Regions from separate parts of the Massilia timonae genome, predicted to be linked through region 1. Evidence: riboswitches for the same ligand, from Rfam matches in the RefSeq annotation. Region 1 holds a riboswitch; each other region holds the start of a gene.
What was found. Region 1 has a riboswitch for cobalamin ahead of LO55_RS07985 (cobaltochelatase subunit CobN). Riboswitches for the same ligand answer to the same signal wherever they lie in the genome.
Positions count from the first base shown of each region.

Region 1 (7,812 bases):
GCGAAGCCGACCATCACGCCTTCGTCGCGCACGGCGTCGGACGCCCACAGGATGATGCCTTCGCTGCCCTCGCCCACCTTGTCTCTTTCGGCCGCTTTTCCTGCCATCTGCCGGCCCAGCCCATAACCAAGACGGGTCGGCAGGATGTCGCCGTCGACCGCGTGGAAGTTGCGGCCCGTCGGCAGCGCCTCGGGCGAGCGCAGCGGGTCGTTGCCCTTGCCCGGCTCGATGTAGCGCCCATCCAGGCCGGCCAGCAGCGCCGCCATCTCGCGCCGCGGCGAATCGCGCAGTTTATGCGCGACGTCGGGATCGTCGATGCCGCTCTTCTTCATCGAATCGAGCATCAGCTCGAGCGACTCGCGGCTCCACGGCCGGCCGAACACATGCAGGCCATGGGGCATGAATTTCTCCTGCAGCTTGGTCAGATAGTGGCCGATCTCGTGCGCCAGCAGGTCGTCGTCGGCCGCGTCGAAGCCGATGCCGCGCACCTCCAGCACGTCGGACATCGACGCTTCCAGCTCGGCGCGCAGGTTCAGCGCCACCACCCGCTCGCGCATCAGCTGCGCGGCCTGGGTCTTGAGCGATTCGGACGATGCGGCTTCGAAGCTCTCGACGATCTGGCGCAGCGACAGCAGTTCGTCGTACAGCGGCGTGGTGGCCAGCGGCGGCGTCAGGTGGTCGACGATGATGGCCAGGCCGCGGCGCTTGGCCTGCGTGCCTTCGCCGACGCCGTCGACGATATACGGGTAGATGCCCGGCAGGTCGCTCGCGATCAGGCTCGGATAGTCGTCGCTCGACAGGCCGACGGCCTTGCCCGGCATGAACTCATAGGTCGAGTGGCGCCCCACGTGCACTACGGCGTCGGCCTTGAAGCGGTCGCGGACCCAGTGGTAGAAGCCAAGGAACTGGTGCGGTGGCGTGATGCTGGTGTTCGCGTGCAGCAGTTCCTCGTCCACCTCCCAGCCGCGCGGCGGCTGCGGGCCAATGAAGACGTTGCCGAACACCAGTCCCGGCACCAGCATCTTGCCGCCGTCGACCATCACCTTGCCCGGCGCCGGGCCCCAGCCGCGCATGCCTTCGATGCCGTAGCCGATCAGGCGTCGGTAGAGGGGCGCCAGCGCCTTGCAGGGCCGTGGCCTGGTTTCGTCGAGGCAGGCGAAATAGCCTTCTTCCAGCGCATGCAGGTCGCGCGTGGCCTGCTCGCGCCGCGGATGGTCGACGCCCTCGACCAGGTGCAGCAGCTCCTCGATCACGGTCTCGGCCTGCTTGCGGCCCAGCGCGCGCTCGCCGGCCTTCTCGGCCGCCAGCACGTCGGCATGCAGGCGGCCCAGCAAGCCGTCCTGCATCTCGCCCCGCACCCGCGGCGACAGGGTCGCGAACCAGCGCGCGTACTCCTGCGCCGTGACGCCGTTGACGGCGCCGGCCATCTCGCGCAGGGCGGCGCGGTCTTCCGGCAGGTTGACGCCGCGCGCCATGATCATGTCCAGCAGCGCCTCGGGCGACGCCGGCAGTTCGCCGACCGTGTAGCCCGCCGCCTTGAGGGCATGCAGCATCCCGAACAGCGAGTCCGGCACGTTGAGGTTGTCGGCGCCGATGTTCTGGCGGCCCGGCGGATGGTTGTAGTAGACCATCGCGATCTTCTTGTCGGCGTTCGCTTTGGCGCGCAGCGCCAGCCAGCGCGCCACGCGGCCCGACAGGCGGTCGACTTCAGCCGGCAGCAGCACGGGCGGGCGGTTCTCGATGCCGGTCTGGGGGTCGCGCCGGGCCTGGCCCAGGGCCGCCACCACCATCGGCTGGCCGATGCCCTGCAGCTCGGGCAGGGCCACGCGGTACTGGACCGAGTCGGGCGGCAGGCCGTCGGGCGACAGCTGCCATTGCATCGCGGTGCGGTCCGACAGGCGGATCGCCTTGAACACCGGGATGTCCAGGCGCTTGAAGGCTTCGCCTACCGCCTCCCGGCCCTCGGCGGCGCCGACCACGAAGTCCTGCAGCACCACCAGCGCAGCAGGCTTGGCCGGCGCGACCAGCTGCGGCAGGCGCTCGAGCGCTTCGCGCGAGGCGCCGCCCCAGCGCGTGAGCAGCTGCACGCAGGGCTGGCCCAGTTCCTCGATGCGCCGGCACAGCGCCGCGGGCACCACGCCATCCATGTTCGCCAGGTCGAGCACGACCACGGTCGGGCGGTCCTGCAGGCCGAGCTTCGACGCATTGCCCCAGGCGGCGCCGTCCTGCAGCTCGCGCTCTCCCGCGCGCAGGCGCAGGGTCGGCTCCGGCTGCGGATCGGCCAGGGGCGTGCCCGGCGCGAGCAGGTGCCGCATCAGCTCCGTGGTGTTGTCGACGCCGCCCGCCTGCCACACGCGGCGCGCCGCCAGCCAGTGGCGGGCGGCGGGATTGGCGTCGGCCGCCCGCAGCGCGGCCTGCGGCGGCGCCTCGCTCGCCAGCTGGCGCAGCAGCTCGGGCGAGAAGCCGGCCAGGCTGCCGTGGCGCGAGCGCGTCATGAGGTTCAGGGTCGCCTCGCCGTTCAGCGCCAGCACGGCGGTGCCTGGCCTGGCGTGGCGCGCCAGGGCATCCTTCATGCGCCGCGCCGGGTCGCCGAACAGCGACACCGCCAGGATGCTGTCGGCGCCGGCGATCCACTGCGCCACCTCGCGCTCGCCGGCCGCCATCAGCTGCGCCGGGGTGCGCAGCAGGATGCGGTCTCGCGGACGGCTGGCCAGGTGGCGGTGGGCGGCTTCGATCGCGCCCGGCGCGGCGCGCTCGGTGACCACGGCGAACAGGGTGGTGGCGCCGGCATGCTGGAAGCCCGACATGCAGGCGAGCAGGAACACCAGCGCGACGCAGATGCGGACAGGGAGAAGCGTGTTCATGTGAACGTCGACCTTTCAGCTGCGCGCTTGACGCGCGCACGACAACAGGCAGCCGCCATCCTTCCACGATGAACAGGGACGCTTGCGCGCCGCGCAGGCGAGCGATCGCAGCGAATGACGCGGGCAGACAAAGAAGGAACAGCGGACAACCAACAGGCACGCCCTCACCCCGGGACGTGCGAATGCATCGTGGATGGCCGGTCTTCTGGCTCGCCGTCTTCCTTCCCCGGTCCTGCCTTCCCGTGCACGGGGCACAGTGGCGTTCGACCGGGGTCGTCAGGCTTACAGCAGCGGGGGCTGCGCCGGACTGGCGCGCGATGGCTATCGCGCACGTCACCGGCTTCCCGTTTCACCTCCCTGCAGACGAGCAGGAAGGCACCATTCACTTGATTGGGCGCGATTCTAACGCCAAGTTCGACCAGTTGTCACCGCATTATTTTTTGGCGGGCGAGCGCGAAGCGGCCCAGCGCGGCGACCAACAGCGCCCGATCGGCCCGAAAAATAAGTCGCATAGGTTTATTTAGCGGAAGGACGTATACTTACCGTCTCCCGCTGTCTTGCCCATCGAACGCCGCGCCATGCCGCCCTATAACGCACCGCCTCCCGCCTTTGACCCCGCCACCATGCCGCTGCTGCGCACCGTCGGCTCGAACCAGGTCGGCATGCGCGAGTTCAACGAGCGGGTCGTGCTGCAGGCGATCCGCACCCATGGCAGCCTGCCCAAGGCCGAAGTCGCGCGCCTGACCAATCTGAGCACCCAGACCGCCTCGGTGATCATCAACCGCCTGCTGGACGAGCAGCTGGTGGTCAAGCGCGACGCCGTGCGCGGCAAGGTCGGCCAGCCGTCGCAGCCGATCGCCCTCAATCCGGAAGGCGCGTTCTCGATCGGCATCCAGATCGGCAGGCGCGCGCTGGACGTGGTCCTGCTCGATTTCACGGGCGCGCTGCGCTGGCAGTCGTCGACGCCCTACGCCAGCCCCGACGTGGAGCAGGTGTTCGCCGCCATCGACGCCAGGCTGCGCGAGGTGGACGACTTCCTCGGCCCGGAGCTGGCCCCGCGCCTGACCGGCATCGGCCTGGCCGCCCCGCTCACGCTGGGCACCTGGCACGGCCTGGAAAGCCTGCTGCCGCATCAGGCCGAAGCCTGGCGCCGGGTCGACCTGCGCATCCGCCTGCAGGCCATGACGCCGCTGCGCGTGGACTTCGCCAAGGACACGATCGCGGCCTGCGTGGCCGAACTGGTGGCCGGCCGCGGACGCAAGCTGAAAAGCTATCTGTACGTTTTCGTGGACACCCTGGTCGGCGGCGGCCTGGTGATCGACGGCGAGCCGCACAGCGGCCAGTTCGGCAACGCCGGCGCGATCGGTTCGATGCCATTGGGCCTGGCCGGAACGGACGAACGCGGCGTGGCGCCGCAGCTACTCGGGGCGGCCTCGCTGGTGCGGCTGGAAGAGATGCATGCGCAGGCGGGATTGGCGCCGCTGGCGTTCGGCGACGAGCGCCTCTTGAGCGGCCCATGGGAAGCGGTGACCCTGCAATGGGTCGAGGAAGCCGCGAATGCGATCACCTTCGGCGTCACCGGCGCGGCCTGCCTGCTCGACCTGGACGGCGTGATCGTCGACGGCGCCGTCAGCCGCGCCCTGCTCGAACGCCTGATCGCCGCGGTGCAGGAGCAGATGACGCGCTACAGCTGGCAGGGCACCGAGCGGCCGCTGGTGATGGCGGGGACGATCGGGATGACGGCCAAGGTCATCGGCGCGGCCTACTTGCCGCTGCATGCGAACTTCGCGCCGGCGCATGGCTTGTTCCTGAAGGCGGCGCGGCGCTAGTGTCTTGAATATGCTGCACTATAAAAAAACCCTGCGAATGATGCACTCGCAGGGTTTGTCGTACCGATCAGACCGGAAATCGTAGGGTAGGGTACGTGACGCTCAAGAGTCGCCCGTTACCCTCCCTCCGAACCGGACTTGCGCATTTCTACGCATCCGGCTCTCCATCAACAGTATCAACATTTTTCCAAAACCGGTTGTCCGGGAGAGCGCCTTGGTGGAGCCTGTGGTGACAGGGTAGACACAACACCATCGTCTTTCGCTGCCGGGCGATCATCAGCTTTTGCCACATACTCTTCCCTTCGGCGATGTCCTTCATTTTCCGTACGTGGTGAACCTCGAACGGCCCCTCCTCGTCCCAGCAGTATTCACAAATGTGCGCATTCAGCCTACGCAGTAGTTCGGTCCGCCCAAGCATCCATCCCGCCTTCGGCTGAATGTCCACATAGGGGTTCTCCAGCCCTTTGTCGCCGTAGGATATGCGGCGGCGGTCCGTTAGACTGTATATCTTGAGTAATCGCGGTTTCCCATCCTTACCCTCGAACTCCAGTGCATGCGTTCCGTCGGGCTGGCGCAGTCTGCTGTACACCGCGTTGGGGGTCATGTGGCCCCATTTCCAGCCAAGAGTCCTGATCAGACTATTCAGCCATATCCACTCCACCTTGTTCAGGTAGAGTCGCGCACATCTGTTGTAGTAGTTCGCAAAGCCACGCATTTCTGCGTTGTACTGGGTCACGATTTCGTATTCTGAACATTGCGTCATCCATTTACGCGGCCAGAACCCAGTCCTCCCAGCGTCATAGACACCGTATCCATGACTTCGTACAAACTTACGACATTTTTCTTCTGGCACCGAGAAGTGAATGTGCCCCGTAATTGTCCTCTTGACGGCGTGGATCGCACGTCCGCTTCTTCGGCCAACCACAGTTTTCATCCGCTTTGCTTCTCTCCGCATTTTGATCCCATAGCCGAGGAACTTGCACCCGTCCTCGAATGCACCTAGCCGGGATTTCTCCGTCGAGACTTCAAGCTTCAGTTCGCCCTCAATGAATGAGGCCACGTGAGCCATGATCCCTTTGGCTTCGTCCTTGGTGCCGGTTACCCCGATGAGAAAATCATCGGCATACCGAACATAGTGCAGCCTACGGAAGTTCGGATCGTGCATGTCGTTGGCTGGCATTGCATTGTACTGCTTGGTCAGGACCTTGATTTCCGATTGCAGTCTTCCGACCTCCTCGTCATCAATTGGTCCCTTATCCCGCAACACCGCCTGCAGTTTTGCCAGCTCGTTGTCGAGCTTTCGGTACGCTGGTGCATCAAGGTCCAGGTCTCCGTTTGGCTTCCCAGGGTACTGCTCCTTCAGAGTCGCGATCTTCTCTCGAAGATTGCTCGCTTCCTCTTCCCCCAGCGTGTCTGCCGCCCTCAGTCGCTTCCTTCTAAGGTAGGCACGGTTCTTCAGCCTTGCGTATTCCTGGTTCGGTCTCCGGCGGTGTCCCTTATTGAACTGTGCCTTCAGGCCCTGCATGAAGATATCGAGCTCGTGCAGGTAGATGTTTGCCAAAATCGGCGAAACGATCCCGCCTTGGGGTGTTCCACTATGGGTTGCACTCCATCGCCAGTCCTCCACATACCCGGCCTTCAGAAATTTACCGAGCAACGACAGGAACGTCTCGTCCTCGATCCGCTTCCTTAGGATATCGAGCAGCTTCGTATGGTCGATGTTGTCGAAGTACCCCTTGATGTCTACTTCGCAAAACCACTTCGTGCTCTTCCAGCCGCTCCGGATGCCATCCAACGCGGTGTGGCAAGACCTGCGCGGCCTGAAACCATGGGAGTCTTCGCTGAATACTGGCTCATACAGGGCTTCCAAGATCATTCGCATGACCTCCTGTACCAGCTTGTCGTCCCCGGTTGGAATGCCCAATGGCCGCGTCTTCCCCTTCGGGTTGAGCTTGTCCTTTGGGATATGAACACGTCGTACCGGTTTGGGGCTATACGCTCCGTGCTTGATGGACTGGATCAGGTTGTTGACCCTCTCCATGCTAAAGCCGTCCAGCGTGTTGTCATCAACCCCTCGCGTTAGCGCGCCTTTGTTGGGATGGATGTTGGCGTAGGCTCGCAACCATAGGTCAGGACAAGCCCCCATGATCTTGAGTAGCTTCTTTGCCTTACAACCGTTGTGTACAGCCTTTGCTGCACCCTCGATGGCCTTAATCGTTCGATCGGACAGCACTGACTATCCTCCCTTTCAGGTCTTCATCGAGGGACCTGTTGACTGTCCCCCTTCCCCCTGAACCGCCACCTTTCGCTTTCGTTGCCGATCACTTATAGCGGGTTATCAGGTCCGGATACGTTCCTTCGGGTTCGTCCGAACTGCCGGTGCCATTGCAGCCCGACTTTGGGTACTACGAGGACTCCGTACCCATATTGGGCCGCCTATCTTCCAGGCGTCCAACTTAGGGTATCCCGAGTTCTCTTATAAACAAGATGCGTCTCGGTTAGGCTCCACTTTCGTCCTGTGAACGTACTCGTCGTACGCGCCTCGGAAGAACTTGGTAGGCGGGCGTTCTAATATCACCCGCCTATCTTCCGAACCGACGCTTCAAAGACCCTGCGTCGGTGAGATCCCGAACCCGGCTTAGGACTATGGTTCAACCAATACAGGCTTAGCCATACGGGACTTGGCATGACGGAAGCAAGGTAGGTCTTTTCCCCGCGTCTCCGCCTTTTCCCGCCATGCTGCTTTCCCCTCTCCCTTTCGGGATTACAGTTGTTACCAACGAAGGTGGGACGGGTTGCCAGTAGCTTCCCAAGTAAGCTACACTACAGGCATAAATGCCGTAAGTACTTGATTTATAAGATTAAACGGCGCACTTAGAACGGAATATCGTCATCCATATCCGAGAAGTTCGGCGCCGGTTTCGGCTGCGGACGCGCGGCCGGAGCCGGTGGCGCCTGGCGCGGAGCCGGACGCTGCGGGGCCGAGTAGTCGTCGTCCATGCCGCCGCCCATACCGCCGCCCATGCTGTCGCCGCCCATACCCTGGCGACCGCCCAGCATCTGCATGTTTTCAGCGATGATGTCGGTGGCGTAGCGCTCGATGCCGTCCTTGTCGGTGT
Region 1 is NZ_JRYB01000001.1:1,837,945-1,845,756, reverse strand. Features, by position in the region: gene LO55_RS07985 (cobaltochelatase subunit CobN) at 1-2,864, opposite strand, end outside; cobalamin riboswitch at 3,043-3,262, opposite strand; gene LO55_RS07980 (ROK family transcriptional regulator) at 3,443-4,693, shown strand; gene LO55_RS07975 (reverse transcriptase domain-containing protein) at 4,842-6,926, opposite strand; gene ssb (single-stranded DNA-binding protein) at 7,568-7,812, opposite strand, start outside.

Region 2 (7,812 bases), 1.8 Mb from region 1:
CGATGCGTCGTTCGGCGTGCGCTTGCCATGGCAGCGGACGAGCGGGGCCGCGGCCTGCCGTGGTAGATTAGCGCCATTGGCAAGCTTCATGCCCTGGCCACTGCCAGCCGTTCCAGAAGATTCTATGCGAGAACGGCGGCGCAGGGTGTGAATGGATGAGCATAGTCGGAGACGAGAGCACCATGAGCACAGCGATTTACAGCCACCCGGACTGCCTGCGGCACGAAATGGGCAGCTGGCACCCCGAATCCCCGGCCCGCCTGCAGGCGATCGACGACCAGCTGATCCTGGCCCGGCTGGACGGGCTGATCGAGCAGCGCAGCGCGCCGCTGGCCGAGGTCGAGCAGGTCTTGCGCAACCATACGCAAGGGGCGCTGGCGCTGGTGCGCGACCACGTGCCGGCCACGCCCGGCGACTATTACCCGCTCGACGGCGACACCTCGCTCTGTCATTACAGCTACCAGGCGGCGCTGCGCGCGGCCGGCGCCGCGGTGGCCGCCACCGACGACGTCATCAAGGGCAGCGTCTCCAACGCCTTCTGCTCGGTGCGCCCGCCCGGCCACCATGCCACGCCGACCGAACCGATGGGGTTCTGCTTCTTCAACAACGTCGCGATCGCGGCGCGCCATGCGCTCGAGGCCCACGGCCTGGAGCGGGTCGCCATCGTCGATTTCGACGTACACCACGGCAACGGCACCGCCGACGCCTTCCGCGACGATCCGCGCGTGCTGATGGCCAGCTTCTTCCAGCATCCGTTCTATCCCTACAGCGAGGTCGAGCCGGTCACGGCCAACCGCGTCAACCTGCCGGTGCCCGAGCGCAGCGACGGCGAGGCGGTGCGCGCCCTGGTGCGCGAACACTGGCTGCCGGCCCTGCACGCCTTCAAGCCGCAGATGATCTTCATCTCGGCCGGCTTCGACGGCCACCGCGACGACGACATGGGCGGCATGGGCCTGGTGGAAGCCGACTATGCCTGGATCACGCGCCAGATCATGGCGGTGGCGAAGGAACATGCCGGCGGGCGCGTGGTGAGCTGCCTGGAGGGCGGCTACGACCTGTCGGCGCTGGGCCGCAGCGTGGTGGCGCACCTGAAGGTGATGGCCGACCTCGAGTAGATACGCACATCTTCGACCCGTCGTTCCCGCCCTCGCCGGGCGCCTTGGCGGGAACCCAAGGCACTCTCGCGCGCACTAACGCATAACCCGGCCGTAAGGCCAGCCCGCGTAGAGGAGACGAAGATGAAAAAGAAACACACCCTGTGTGCGCTCTGCTTGCTATCAGCCGCCGGCATCGCAGAGGCCGCCAACTACACGCTCTGGATCAACGGTCGCAACAGCGGCGGCAGTCCCGGCAACTACGCCGATTTCCGCTACTGGGGGCCGGATACCACGCCCGCCGGGGTCAACAAGAAGGCCGTCAACTGGGACGGCTACAGCAGCATCTCGTCGCAGAGCGTGCGCGTGCGCGACGCGCTCGACTGCTTCTGCACCGGCCAGAACTGGTGCTATATCGCGGCCTATAGCGCGGGCGAGCTGCTGTTGGGGTACACGCTGGCCAACTTCGGCGGCACCACGCGCGCGGTCAAGAACGCCACGGCCAATGCGGCCGGCGTTTGCGGCGACGCGGGCGGCGTGCAGGGCGGCTGGAACATCAAGTGGGTCAGGACGGCCTCGGGCGCGGCGGGCGGCTCCGAACTGGCCAATGCCGGCGCCTGGACCACCTCCGAGCCGCTGGTGCAAGACCTGCGCACCGGCACCGCGCGCGCCATGTACAACCACAACGACACCCGCAATATCTGGTTCTACCGCTACGCCGGCGCGCGCGGCACCTTGTACTCTTTCCTGCTGCCGGGCCAGGACGACGAGGTGGTGGCCTATCACAGCAGCGGCGGCGCGGCCGGCAACGCCGGCCGTTCGCTGTGCAATCCGGGCGACTGGTTCTGCGACGACCTGCGCTATGGCACCGAACCGAACCAGGGCGGCAGCGTCAAGTGGAGCTGGCACTCGGTCGCCTTCCGCGACGACGGCGAAGACTTCGATCACTACGCCGACGGCAACTGGGAGGGCATCATCGGGGTCGTGCGCCAGGCGATGGTCGATACCGCCAACTAGGGGCACAGGATGGCTTGGCGTCGGCGTTGGCGCTGGCCGGCCGCGGCGGGCGTGGGGGCCTGCATCGGCCTGGGGCTGATCGTCCTGGCGGACAAGGGCGAGGCGGTGCCCGACGCGGCGCAGGCGCCGCAGTCCGCGCCTCCCATTGCCGAGGCGCGGCCCGTCGCGCCCCGGCTTGAAGACCGCGCCGTGCGCCGGCGCCAGCTGGTCGAACAGGTGCGCCTGACCGATCACACCTATTGCAGCTACCTGGCGCATTCGCGCTATCCGCACGATTCGCGGCCGGCCGGCCACCATTCCGACCAGCTGTACCCGAACCAGCCGCTGCTCGAGACCAATCCGATGCGGGCGGAGGGCGGCGACAGCCACCCCGAGGTCCAGCTGCAGACCGCGCAGTCGCGGGTCTACCTGGCGGCCGGCGAAGAGGCCCGCTTCTCGCTGCGCGCGGTGGATGGGGGCGGCCAGCCGCTGCCGCTGGTCGTCACGCGCGCACTGGCCCAGGGCATGACCTATGGGCCGAGCCGCCCGGCGCCGCAGGTCGCCGTGCCGTTCGCTGAACAAGGCGGCGCCTGGCAGGGGACACTCGCGCCGGCGCAAACGGCGCTGGCGGGTTTTCACGGCACCATCCGGCTCGAGGTGCGCTACCAGGCCGGCGGCCGCGCAGGCTTCGTGCTGTTCGACGTCATGTATTCGCCGCAGTCGCCGGCCACCTGGAGCGGGGCGCCGCGCGAGGCGGTCGACGGTGGCGCGCTGCAGTTCGCGCTGCCGCTGGAGGTGCGCCTGCCAGGGCGCTACGTGGTCACGGGCCGCGTCGACGATGCGGACGGCCGGCCGTTCGCGCTGGCCACCTTCAACGAGGTGCTGGGGCAGGGCGCGCAGCAGGTGCGGCTCAGGGTGTACGGCAAGCTGCTGCACGATGGCGCGCCGCGCCTGCCGCTGCTGCTGCGCGACGTCGAGGGCTATCTGCTGCGCGAAAATGTCGATCCCGACCGCCTGCTGTTGCCGCGCCTGGAGGGCAAGGTGTTTGCCAGCCGCACCCGTTCGCTGGCCGGCGTGCCGGATGCCGAGTGGCAGAGCGAGGAACGCAGCCGCTACCTGGCCGAGTACGCGAAAGACCGCGCCGCGGCCCGTACGCGGCTGGCGCATTTCGATCCGCAGGCGCCGCTGCCGCCAGCCGACTGCCGGATGGACAGGGTGGTTCAGTAGGGCAGCAGGGGCAATTGCTCGACCATCGCCGACACCACGATGGCGCAGCACAGCATCAGCACGCCATACCAGCGCGCCAGCGACCGTTTCAGTTTTTCCCGTACGCGCATTCCCATCTCCATCTTGTGCAGGCAAGAGAGCAGTGTGCGCGCGGAATATGTCATCAGTGTTGCAATAGCTCAACGGAGCGCGCGATGGAAAGAGGCCTTGTGGCTGCGCCGCTACGTTTGTGTCGACGCTCAGCGTAAAATAGCGCCTTGGACGAAAGATTAAGAGAGCAATAGTATGTCGATTCAATGGTTCCCTGGCCACATGAACGCGGCCAAGCGGGAAGCGGCCGAGCAGATGGAAAACATCGATCTGGTGATCGAGGTCCTCGATGCGCGCCTGCCCGAGGCGAGCTGCAACCCGCTGGTGGAAGAGCTGCGCAAGTTCCGCCAGCGCCCTTGCCTGAAGGTCTTGAACAAGATCGACCTGGCCGACCCGAACGCGACCGCCGCCTGGAAAGCCTATTACGATGCCCAGGAAGGCGTGACCGCCTATCCGATGACGACCAAGAAGCCGGCCGACGTGGCCCGCATCCCGGACCTGGCCCTGTCGCTGGCCCCGCACCGCGGCGTGCCGACCAAGCCGCTGCGCATCATGATCATGGGCATTCCGAACGTCGGAAAATCGACGCTGATGAACGCCCTATTGAAAAAGCGCGTGGCCAAGGTGGGCGACGAGCCGGCCGTGACCAAGACCCAGCAGCGCCTGTACCTGAACAAGAACGTGGTGCTGGTCGACACCCCAGGCATGCTGTGGCCGAAGATCGCCATGGCCAGCGACGGCCTGATGCTGGCCGCCAGCCATGCGATCGGCACCAATGCGCTGGTCGAGGAAGAAGTGGCCGAATACCTGGGCGAGCTGCTGCTGCAGCGCTATCCGCAGCTCTTGAGCGCGCGCTACGGTTTCAAGACCGAAGGGATGGACGGCGTTGCCGTGATCGAGGGCGTGGCCCAGCGCCGGGGTTTTCGCGTGCGCGGCGGCGATTTCGACTACGAAAAGGCGGCGCACACGCTGCTGCAGGATTACCGCCAGGGCGCGCTCGGCCGCATCAGCCTCGAGACGCCGGAATCGCGCGCGGCCAGCCTGGCCCAGCACGAGGCCGAGATGGCCGAAAAAGCACGTATCGCGGCCGAGAAGGCCGCCGCGAAAGCCGAGGAAGCGGCGCGCGGCAAGCGCGGGACGTAATCACGCCGCTGGCGGTGCCCCGAACCTGAAACTCGACACCGTCAAATTCCCCATGAACGCGTCTTCATGATAGACGCAGGCGGCCGCCTCCTGTTCGGCCGCCCCCAATGCCACCATCAGTGGAATCAGGTGCTCCTCGCGCGGATGCGCCGCCCGCGCCATCGGCGCCGCATCCCAGCGCAGCAAGGCCTGTTCGCGCTGCGCCGGATCGAGTTCGAGCAGCGCGTGCTGCAGCCAGCCGTCGAAAGCGCGTGACGCCTCCCGCCCGTTCGGCCCGAACTGGCGCAGGTTGTGGTACGACAGCCCGCTGCCGATGATCAGGATGCCCTCGTCGCGCAGCGGCGCCAGCGCACGGCCCGCCGCCAGGTGGGTGGCCGGATCCAGGTCGCGCCGGATCGACAGCTGCACCACCGGCATGCGCGCTTCCGGATAGACCGGGTACAGCATCGAGAACGTGCCATGGTCGAAGCCGCGTTCGGCGTCCAGCGCGGCCGGGTGGCCCGCGGCGGCGAGCAGGTCGGCCACGCGCCGCGCCAGCGCCGGCTCGCCCGGGGCCGGGTACTTGACCTGGTAGGTGTGCGGCGGGAAGCCGCCGTAGTCATAGATCATGCCCGGCGCCGTGCCGGACGACACCATGAACTGCGGCGTTTCCCAGTGGGCGGTCACGACCAGCACCGCGCGCACCGTCTCGCCAGCTTCGGCCCGCAGCGCGGCCAGCGAGTCGGCAAGCTGGTTGTAGGCCGACCCGTATTGCTCGCGCATCCACGGCCAGGGGCCGCCGCCGTGCGAGACGAAATAGGTGGGCAAGGTGGGTAAGCGCGCCATGACCGCTCCTGTCGTGCATTGAAACGGTCATGTTAGCCCAAGCGGCGAGAGCTTGCCGGCGGCCGGGCAGGTCGCACCTCGTCAAGGTATAATCGCCCCGTTTTGGTGCTCTCGCGCACGTCCAGGTGCGCGAAGTTAAACGGGAAACACGACATGGCCGCGCCACGCGCCGCCATGGAAGTGTGCTGCCCCCGCAACGGTCAACAAGCGCCGCGTCTGCATCTGCAGCGTGGCGGACGGTCTCGACAACCACTGCGCCGCTGTACGGTCTGTTCTGCGCAGGAAGGTGAGGCCGTCATGCTTGCCAGCCCGGATACCGGCCAAAGCAGGTGGAAGCGCCAGGCGTTTCCTTTGACTCCGGCCTGCGGGGAAGCAGGCCGGTGCCTTTTATCGAGAACACATTCATCATGATTTTTGCAGTTGCACCGCGCCGCGCGCCACTCGCGCTGGCTTGCGCCTTCGCCATGTTCGGCCCTTATGCCGCGGCCCAGGACGCCGTCCCTTCAGTCCTCATCACCGGCCCGCGCTTCCCGGCCCAGGCCACGCCGATCGGCGCCACCGTCATCACCGCGGAGCAGATCCGCAGCGCCGGCGCCACCGACGTCAACCAGGCGATCCGGAAGATCGGCGGCGTGTTCGGCCGCCAGAGCCTGGACGGCTCGCCCGACTTCGGCCTCGACCTGCGCGGCTTCGGCACCAACAGCGCCCAGAACACGGTGGTGCTGGTCGACGGCGTGCGCCTGAACGAGAACGAGCTGGCGCACACGGTGCTGTCGACCATTCCCGTGGACACGGTCGAGCGCATCGAGATCACGCGCGGCGGCAGCAGCGTGCTGTATGGCGACGGCGCCACCGGCGGCGTGATCAATATCGTTACCCGCCGCGGCGCGGGCGCGGGAACGCATGGTTCCCTGTTCGCCGAAGCCGGCCGCTTCGACCACCGCGACCTGCGCGCCTCGGTCACGCACGGCGCCGGCCCATGGTCGTTCGACGCCGCAGTAAGCGACCGCAGCACGGATAACTACCGCGACAACAACAACTACGAGCAGACCAGCTTCAGTGGCGGCGTGGGGTATGCCTACGCGCCGAACGGCCGCGCCGGCCTGCGCTTCGAGAGTTCGCGTTCCGATTCGCGCCTGCCGGGTTCGCTGACGGAAGAGCAGTTCCTGACCATTCCAACCCAGAGCAACACGCCGAAGGACTATGGCTCGCTCGACACCGACCGCGTGACCGCCTTCGTCGAGCACCGTGTCGGCGCCTTCGAGCTGGCGGCCGATCTGTCGCACCGCGAGCGCGAGGTCTCGTCCACCTACGACTTCGGCGCGCCGTCGACATCGGTCTACGAGGCCGAACAGACCCAGTTCTCGCCGCGCCTGCGTCACACCCTTGACCTCGGCGACAAGCGCAACGAATTCGTCACCGGCATCGACCTGATCCGCTGGGAGCGCGAGGTTACCTCCAATTTCTCGGCCGGCGACGCGCGCCAGGACTCGAAAGCCTTCTACCTGCGCGACGAACTGCGTTGGAACGCCCCGCACAACGCCCGCCTGGCGGTGGGTGGCCGCCACGAGCGCTTCGAGAAGGACTACAGCGACCCGCTGGCCTTCCCGCCGGTCGTGAACGAGCACCGCAAGCAGTCGCTCAACGCCTGGACCGTGGAAGGCAGCATCGACGTGATGCCGCTCGTGACCGTGTTCGCCAAGGCCGGCCGCAGCTACCGCATCGCCAATATCGATGAAAACAGCTACCGTTCGACCCTGGACGTGCTGGAGCCGCAAACCTCGCGCGACCTGGAACTGGGCGTCAGCGCCGGCCTCGATGCGCGCAAGGTGACCGCGCGCGTGTTCCGCCACCGCCTGACGAACGAGATCTTCTACGACCCGACCATCGGCTATGGCGCCAACACCAACCTCGATCCGACCCGCCGCCAGGGCGTGGAGCTGGAAGGGCAAGCCATCTTCGCCGACGCCTGGCGCCTGCTTGGCTCCTGGCAGTACGTGCAGGCCGAGTTCCGCGACGGCCCGAACGCCGGCCGCGAGATGGTGCTGGTGCCGAAACACGTGGTCACCGCGCGCCTGGCGTGGACGCCGGGCATTGGTCAGACCGCCGACATCGGCGCCCAGTGGGTCGACAGCCAGCGCTATGGCGACGACTTCACCAACAGCTGCAGCACCCGCATGCCGTCGTTCACCACGATCGACGCCCGCTATGCGCGCCGTTTCGGCCCGTGGGAAGTGGCGCTGTCGGGCCTGAACCTGGCCGACCGCCAGTACTACAGCCAGGCCTACAACTGCCGCGCCGGCATCTATCCAAGCGACGGTCGCCAGCTCAAGTTGTCGCTGCGCTTCGACTTCTGAGGCCATGAAGTCCGCGCTGGCGGCCGTGCTGGCCGCAACCTCGGTCAATGCGTTCGCGGCGATCGCCGTCGTCGACGACG
Region 2 is NZ_JRYB01000001.1:21,049-28,860, reverse strand. Features, by position in the region: gene LO55_RS00135 (histone deacetylase family protein) at 183-1,115, shown strand; gene LO55_RS00130 (hypothetical protein) at 1,239-2,111, shown strand; gene LO55_RS00125 (hypothetical protein) at 2,121-3,317, shown strand; gene ylqF (ribosome biogenesis GTPase YlqF) at 3,603-4,550, shown strand; gene LO55_RS00115 (DODA-type extradiol aromatic ring-opening family dioxygenase) at 4,551-5,375, opposite strand; cobalamin riboswitch at 5,462-5,714, shown strand; gene LO55_RS00110 (TonB-dependent receptor) at 5,783-7,732, shown strand; gene LO55_RS00105 (cobalamin-binding protein) at 7,737-7,812, shown strand, end outside.
Region 2: linked by a shared signal. The riboswitch ahead of LO55_RS00110 (TonB-dependent receptor) and the one ahead of LO55_RS07985 (cobaltochelatase subunit CobN) in region 1 are both predicted to bind cobalamin.

Region 3 (7,812 bases), 990 kb from region 1:
CTCGCCCAGCAGCAGGTCGAGCGCGATGCCGGCGACGAGCAATAGCGCGATGGTGGACAGCGACAGGCCGGTCAGCACTGGAGACCTTTCAGGACAAGTGGCAGGCCGGCCGCCACCAGCACCGCGCGGTCGGCGCGCGACGCCACCGCCTGGTTCAGGCGGCCGGCTTCGTCGACGAAGCTGCGCGAGATCGCGCCCCAGGGCACGATGCCCATGCCGACTTCGTTCGACACCAGGATCAGGTCGCCCGGCAGCTCCCCGTCCAGCAAGTCCAGCAGCGCCGTACGCTCTTGATGAAAGGATGCCGGCAAGTCGACCGCGCCGACGTCGGGATAGTCGCGGCCATCGCAGAACATCAGGTTGCTGAGCCACAGCGTCAGGCAGTCGACCAGCACCAGGCGCTGCGGCGCGCACCAGTCGCGCAGCGTCTGCGCCAGCGCCAGTTCTTCCTCGACCGTCCGCCATTCGGGCGGGCGCCGCTCGCGGTGATGGGCGATGCGCGTGGCCATCTCGCCGTCGCCGGCGCGCGAGGTGGCGACATAGACGACCTCCTTGCCCAATTCGCGCGCGATGCGCTCGGCGTAGGCGCTCTTGCCCGAGCGCGCGCCGCCGAAGACCAGGGTCACGCTCACGGCTGCGCTCCGAACAGTGCCGCCACCGCACGCGGGTTGGAAGGGAAATAGCCGTGGAAGTAGGACGCGAACAGCGAGCCGACCCGGTAGGCGGCTTCGCCTTGCGTGCCGGTCCTCTGCTTCACGGTATGTGCTTGCGGCGCGACCGGGGAGTCCAGCAATGAGTAGTGGAAGGTATGACCACGGATCTCGCCTTGCGGCGTCGGCATCGCGTGCATGCCCAGTCCTCCCAGGCGCTTCTGCATCCTGACCTCGCCGGTGAGCAGCCCGGCCATCTCGAAGCGGCGTCCCTCGCCATCGGTCAGGCCATCGGCAAGCGCCATCATGCCGCCGCATTCGGCGACGATCGGCACGCCACGTGCGTGCGCCGCGCGGATCGAGTCGCGCCAGCGCTGGGCGGCCTGCAGCTGCGCGCCGTGCAGTTCGGGATAGCCGCCCGGCAGATACACCGCGTCGGCATCGTCCGGCACCGCTTCGTCGGACAACGGCGCGAAATACGTGATGCGCGCGCCGAGCTGCCCGAGCAGGTCGATATTCGCCGGGTAGACGAAGACGAAGGCCGGATCGCGCGCGATCGCGATCGTGCGCCCCGCCAGCAGCGGCTCTACAGGCGCCGGGGCCGTGGCAGCAGGCGTCATGACGGGTAGCGCATCCCACGCCGCTTCATCGAAATCGATGCTGTCGGCCAGCGCATCCAGGATGCCGTCGAGCTCCTCGACCTCGCCCGGCACCACCAGGCCCAGATGACGCTCGGGCAGCGGCGCCTCCTGGCGGGAGAGAGTGCCGATCAGCGGGATGTCGCGCAGCGACTCTTTCACCATTGCCGCATGGCCGCTGCTGGCGATGCGGTTGGCAATCACGCCGGCCATCTCGACGGGGCCATAGTCGCGCAGGCCCTGCGCCACGGCGCCGGCCGTTTGCGCCATCGCCGACGCGTCCAGCACCGCCAGCACGGGGATGCCGAACTCGCGCGACAGGTCCGCCGCCGAAGGAGAGCCATCGTACAGGCCCATCACCCCCTCGATCAGGATCGCGTCCGCCTCGCGCGCGGCGTCAAGCAGGCGCTGGCGGCAGGCATCGACGCCCACCATCCACAGGTCGAGATTGTGCACCGGCGCGCCGCAGGCGCGTTCGAGCAGCATCGGGTCAATGAAGTCGGGGCCGCATTTGAACACCCGCACGCGCTTGCCCATGCGGACCAGCCGCCGCGCCAGCGCGGCCGTCACCGTCGTCTTGCCCTGGCCGGACGACATCGCCGCCACCAGGACGATACGGGCGCCCGTCACCATTCGGTCCCCGCCTGGGCCGTGATGCCGGCCTTGAACGCGTGCTTGACCACGTTCATTTCGGTGACGGTATCGGCCACCGCGATCAGTTCCGGCGGCGCGCCGCGGCCGGTAATCACCACGTGCTGCATCACCGGACGGTCGAGCAGGTCGGCGATCACGGTGTGCACGTCGAGGTATTTGTATTTGAGGGCGATGTTCAGCTCGTCGAGCACCACCATGCCGATCGCGGGATCGGACAGGAACTGCCGGGCCAGCGCCCAGGCTTCCTCAGCCTTGGCGATGTCGCGCTCGCGGTTCTGCGTTTCCCAGGTGTAGCCTTCGCCCATCGCATGGAAGCGCACTTCGTCGGGAAAGCGGCGCAGGAAGGTTTCTTCGCCGGTCGACAGGGCGCCCTTGATAAACTGGACCACGCCCACTTTCATGCCGTGGCCGAGCGCGCGCGCCACCATCCCGAACGCGCTCGAGCTCTTGCCCTTGCCGTTGCCGGTATTGACGATGACGATGCCGATTTCCTTGTCGGCCGAAGCGATCTTGGCGTCGATGACCGCCTTCTTGCGCTCCATGCGGGCGCGGTGGCGTTCGTTCAGGGCGGCGGTCTGTTCTGGTGTCATGTCGGTCATGCGGAGCCCTCCTTGGGGATGAAGATGCGGCGGCCTTCGTGTTCGATCATGTCGATCGGATGGCCGAGGTAGTCGCCCAGCAGCGCCGGGCGCATGATCTGGTCGTTGGCGCCAGCGGTCCAGCGGCCGTCGCCCATGAGCAGGAGCGCGTGGGTCGAGATGCGCGCGGCCAGGTTCAGGTCGTGGCCGATCATGACCACGGTCCGGTTCTGCTCGCGGCACAGGCGGGCCAGCAGGCCCATTACGCTCACCTGGTGCGCCAGGTCGAGCGCATTGGCCGGCTCGTCGAGCAGCAGCAGCGGCGTCTGCTGCGCCAACAGGGCGGCGATCGCCACGCGCTGGCGCTCGCCGCCGGACAGGGTGCGCACGTCGCGCGCGGCCAGGTCGTCCACTTCCATCGACGCCAGCGCCTGCAGGGCGGCTTGATGGTCGTCGCTGCCTTCCCAGTAGCGGTTGGCGTGGTAGGGGTGGCGCGCCGACAGCACGCTCTCGAGCACCGTGTAGGCGAAAGCGTCGTGGCGCGACTGGGCCAGGAAGGCGCGCTCGCGCGCCAGCTCGGTCAGCGGCCAGTCGGGTAGTGCGCGGCCATTTACCTGGACCGATCCGCCGTTCGGCGGCTGCAGCCCGGCCAGCGTACGCAGCAAGGTGCTTTTTCCCGCGCCATTGCGGCCGATGATGCTCCAGCATTCGCCGGCGCGCGCGGTCCAGTCCAGGCCCCGCACCAGGGTGCGTGGGCCGATGGACAGCAGCAGGTCGTGGGTGGAGATGGAGTTCATTTGCGCAGGCGGTGCAACTGGTAGAGGAAGACCGGCGCGCCGATCATCGCCGTGATGGCGCCGACCGGCAGCTGCTGCGGCGCGATGATGGTGCGCGCCAGCGTATCGCACAGCACGAGGAAGGCGCCGCCGGCCAGCACCACGGCCGGGATCAGGACCCGGTGGTCGGGCCCGAAGGCGAAGCGGCAGGCATGCGGCACGATCAGGCCGACGAAGCCGATCGAGCCGGCGCTGGTGACCGCGCTCGCGGTGAGCAGGGCCGACACGAAGAACAGTCCCTTGCGCAGCGCGCCGACGCGCACGCCCAGCGTCACCGCATTCTCGGCGTGCAGCGCGACCATGTTCATGGCGCGCGCATTGCGCATGGCGTACACCAGGCAGCCGGCCAGCACCAGCCAGGGCGCCAGCCGCAGCGGCGCGCCGGCCAGGTCGCCGATCAGCCAGAAGATCATGCTGCGCAGGCGCCCCTCGGGCGCGATCGACAGCATCAGGGTCACGACCGAGCCGCACAGGGCCGAGACGATCACGCCGGTCAGGAGCAGCATCGAGGCGCCACCTTCGGCCGCCTGGCCGCTGCGCAGGTCGCGCCGCGCCAGCAGGTACAGCAACATCGCCACGCCGATGGCGCCGGCCAGCGCGGCGGCATCGACCATCAGCGTGGACGCCATCAGGAGCAGCGCCAGCAGGGCGCCGACCGAGGCGCCGGACGAGACGCCCAGCACATACGGGTCGGCCAGCGGATTACGCAGCAACGCCTGCATCATGAGGCCGGCCAGGGCCAGCGCGCCGCCGGTCGCGAACGCCACCAGCGCGCGGCTGGCGCGCAGCTCGAGCAGGGAGGCGGAAAGCGAATCGGGCTGGCCGCTGGCGAGCTGGCGCAGGGCGTCGGGAATCTCGCCGAGAGGCACCCGGATCGATCCGGTCATGCCCGCGAACAGCAGGGTGGCAATCGAAAACGCCAGCATGGCGCCGACGATGAGCGTGGCGCGCTGGCGTAGCGGTGGGACGGATGCGTGCATGCTGGCCCTGTTGGTTTCGGACACCCGCGGCCTGGCTGCCGCGGGCAAGGGGTTATAGCTTAACGGATGCCGTAGCGCAGGGCCGCGAACCAGGTGCGGCCGCTGGTGCCGTAGTTACGCGCGATCTCGTACTGCTTGTCGGCGACGTTGTCCAGGCGCATCAGCAGCGACCAGTCGGGCGTGAACTGCCAGGTCGTGTGCAGGTTCAGCAGGCCGTAGCCGCCCAGGCGACGGTTGTTGGCGGCGTCGTCGAAGCGCTCTCCCGATACCGTCAGTTCGGCGCCGGCCTTGAGCGTGCCCATCGTGTAGTCGGCGCCGAAACTGGCATGCTTCTTCGCGCGGCGCGCCAGCTGCTTGCCGGTGGTCTCGTCGCGCGGATCCTGCCAATCGAGGCTGGCGCGCAGGTCGACACCCATCAGGCGCGTAGCGCCGGCCAGCGAGAAGCCTTCGAGCAGGCCCTTGTTGACGTTGTAGGCGCAGCTGCGGTTGACGCCGTCCGGGCACGGGGTGCTCGACACGATCATGTCGGTCAGGCGGTTGTGGAAGTAGGTGGCGTCCAGCTGGTAGCCGTTGCCGTCGTAGCGCAGGCCCACTTCGCGGTTGCGGCCTTTTTCGGGCTTGTTGGTTTCCAGGCCGTAGCCGGGGAAATACAGCTCGTTGAAGGTCGGGGCGCGGAAGCTCGTGCCGACGCTGGCGGTGGCGCGCAGGCCGTTGCCGAAGTCGTAGCCATAGCCGGCGGCGCCGGTGTTCTTGCTGCCATAGACCGAGCGGTCGTGGCGCGCGCTGACGTCGACCAGGTGCTGGCCGCGCTTGGCCGAGTAGGCGGCGGCATACGAATTCGTGATGCGCGAGCGCTGCATCGTCGGCACCTCTTCCTTGCGGTGCGTGTACAGCAGCTGCAGGGTGTCCTGGCCGATGGCGATGTCGTTCTGCCAGCTGAACTCATCCTGCTGGGTGTCGATCTGGCTGGCGCCGGATGGCGTCGCGTTGGTGAAGTTGCCCGACTTGTCTTCCGAGCGCGCGTATTGCACCGTGCTGTGCCAGTTCGGCAGGATCTGGTTGCGCATGAAGACCGCGGCGGTGTTCAGGTCGTTGTCGCTGTGGACGTCGTAGTTGGCGGTGCCGCTGTCGTACTGGCTGTACAGGCGGCTGACCAGGAACTGGGCGCCGATCTCGTGGCCCGGCGCGAGCGCCATCGTCACGCGGCCGTTGGCGTTGCGGCGGCGGTAGCCGTCTTCGTCCGGGTTGTAGCCCGAGGCGCTTGGGCGGGTAGACGAAAAGCCGTCCGAGTCCTCGTAGCCGGCGCCGAAGGCGTAGCTGACGGCGTTCGGGCCGCCGCTGCTGCCGTAGATGCCGGCATCAAGCTGGCGGGTCGCGTTGCTGCCCACGCCAACCGAGCCGGTGACGACCGGGGCGCCTTCGCCCTTGCGGGTGAAGATCTGGATCACGCCGCCGATGGCGTCGGCGCCGTACAGGGTGCTGAGCGGGCCGTAGACGATCTCGATGCGGTCGATGGCGCCCAGCGGGATCGCGTTCCAGCTGGCGGTGCCGGTGGTCGCCGAACCGAAGCGCACGCCGTCGACCAGGACCACGGACTGGTTGGCGTTGGCGCCGCGGATGAAGACGCTGGTGGTGGTGCCGGCCGGGCCGTTGCGCGAGATCTCGATGCCGCGCTGGCGGCGCAGGATGTCGGCCACCGAACCGGCGCCGGAGCGCGCGATCTCTTCGGCATCGATGACGGTGGTGTCGGCGATGACGTCGGCGGCGCGCTGCGCGGTGCGCGTTGCGGTGACGACGACGGTGTCGGCGGTAGGGATGGCGTCAGGCGAGGGTGCGTCGGCGACGGCGGCGGACGAGATGACGGCGAGGGCGAGCGAGACCGCGGCGGCTTGCCGGGTGACTGGAAAATTCATGAACTGTTTCTTATAAAGGGCAACCAGCCGACGTCCCCGTAGGCCAGATTGAACGGCATCGCGCGAGGCGACGCCACCTTTTGGCCGGTATCCGGGCTGACAAGTATGGCCGTCCGACCTTCCCATGCATGCGCACAGTGGTATGAGGGGACGGTTTGCCGCATGGCTCGAAGAGAGCATGCGGCACTTGCTTACCGTTGCGGGGGCAGCACACGTTGGCCCTTGAAAGGAGCTTCGTGTTTCCCGTTTAACTGCGACTGCGAACGCAGGCGCGAGCACCAAAACGCGCACATTATAAGGTGTTGTCCAAGGCGTTGTCAGGTTTCCAGCATCATCACTTCGCCGTAGCCGATCCGGTGTGGCGCCTGTGCAGCGCGCAGCGCGGCCTCGACCAGCGTGCCGCCGAGGTGCAGCGAATGCAGGAGGCGCATGGTGCCGGCGTGGCAGATGACCAGGGCTTGCGCGTGTCCGGCGCGCCGGATATCGGCATCGAAACCGGCCACGCGCGCGGCCACGTCCATCACGCTTTCGCCGCCGCCGGGGCGGTAGTGCAGCAGGTCGGCGCTCCAGGCGTCGATCTCGCTGCGCGGGATGTCGTCCCAGCTGCGCATTTCCCAGGCGCCGAAGTCCATCTCGGCCAGGCGCGCGTCGAATACCGGCGCCGGCGAGAGCTGCTCCGCCAGGACCGCGCTGCGGGCCAGCGGGCTGGCGTAGACGGGCATCGCGCCGGGCAGCCCCTGGCTTGCCAATGCGGCCAGCACCCGTTCGACGTCCGCGTGATCCGCCGCCAGGTCGCTGCGGCCGTAGCAGTGCCCGGCCGCCACCTCGGGCCGCGGATGGCGCACCAGGTAGAGGCGCATCAGGCCAGCGCGCCGCGGCCGAGCGTGGCCAGCACCGCGATATAGACCGCCACTTCGGCCAGTTGCTGCACGGCGCCGAGGCAGTCGCCGGTATAGCCTTGCAAGCGCCGCGTGAATTTACGCGCGAGCCAGCAGGTTGCAACGAGGGCCGCGACCAGCGCGGCGACGATGGCGGCCAGGTCGAGCAGGCCGAAGGCCAGCAGGCCGAGCGCGGGCAGCAGCACGGTCACGGCGGCGATGCCGAACTCGCGGTCGCTCATGCGCACCGCCAGCGGCTTGGCCTTGCCCTCGGCGCGGGCGTACTCCATCTGCCAGATCAGGGACGTGGCGGCCAGTCGCGACAGCGGGTGAGCCAGCAGCAGGGCGGCCATGGCGCTGGCCGGCGGCAGGCTGGCAAGCAGGGCCAGCTTCGCACCGAGCATGCACACGATGCCGATCGCGCCATACGCGCCGACGCGCGAATCCTTCATGATCTCGAGCGCGCGTTCCTTCGTCATGCCGCCGCCCAGGCCATCGCAGGTGTCGGCGAAGCCGTCTTCGTGGAAGGCGCCGGTGAGGTAGATGGTGGCGGCGGTGGACAGCACGGCCGCCACTGGCGCCGTCAGCCAGTGCGCGGCCACCAGGTAGACGAGCGCGCCGATGGCGCCGACCACGACGCCCACCAGCGGGAAGTAGCGCGACGCATGGTTCAACCAGCTCGGCT
Region 3 is NZ_JRYB01000001.1:843,238-851,049, reverse strand. Features, by position in the region: gene cbiB (adenosylcobinamide-phosphate synthase CbiB) at 1-78, opposite strand, end outside; gene cobU (bifunctional adenosylcobinamide kinase/adenosylcobinamide-phosphate guanylyltransferase) at 72-632, opposite strand; gene LO55_RS03780 (cobyrinic acid a,c-diamide synthase CobB) at 629-1,921, opposite strand; gene cobO (cob(I)yrinic acid a,c-diamide adenosyltransferase) at 1,915-2,541, opposite strand; gene LO55_RS03770 (ABC transporter ATP-binding protein) at 2,538-3,317, opposite strand; gene LO55_RS03765 (FecCD family ABC transporter permease) at 3,314-4,336, opposite strand; gene LO55_RS03760 (TonB-dependent receptor domain-containing protein) at 4,396-6,249, opposite strand; cobalamin riboswitch at 6,315-6,547, opposite strand; gene LO55_RS03755 (histidine phosphatase family protein) at 6,567-7,109, opposite strand; gene LO55_RS03750 (adenosylcobinamide-GDP ribazoletransferase) at 7,109-7,812, opposite strand, start outside.
Region 3: linked by a shared signal. The riboswitch ahead of LO55_RS03760 (TonB-dependent receptor domain-containing protein) and the one ahead of LO55_RS07985 (cobaltochelatase subunit CobN) in region 1 are both predicted to bind cobalamin.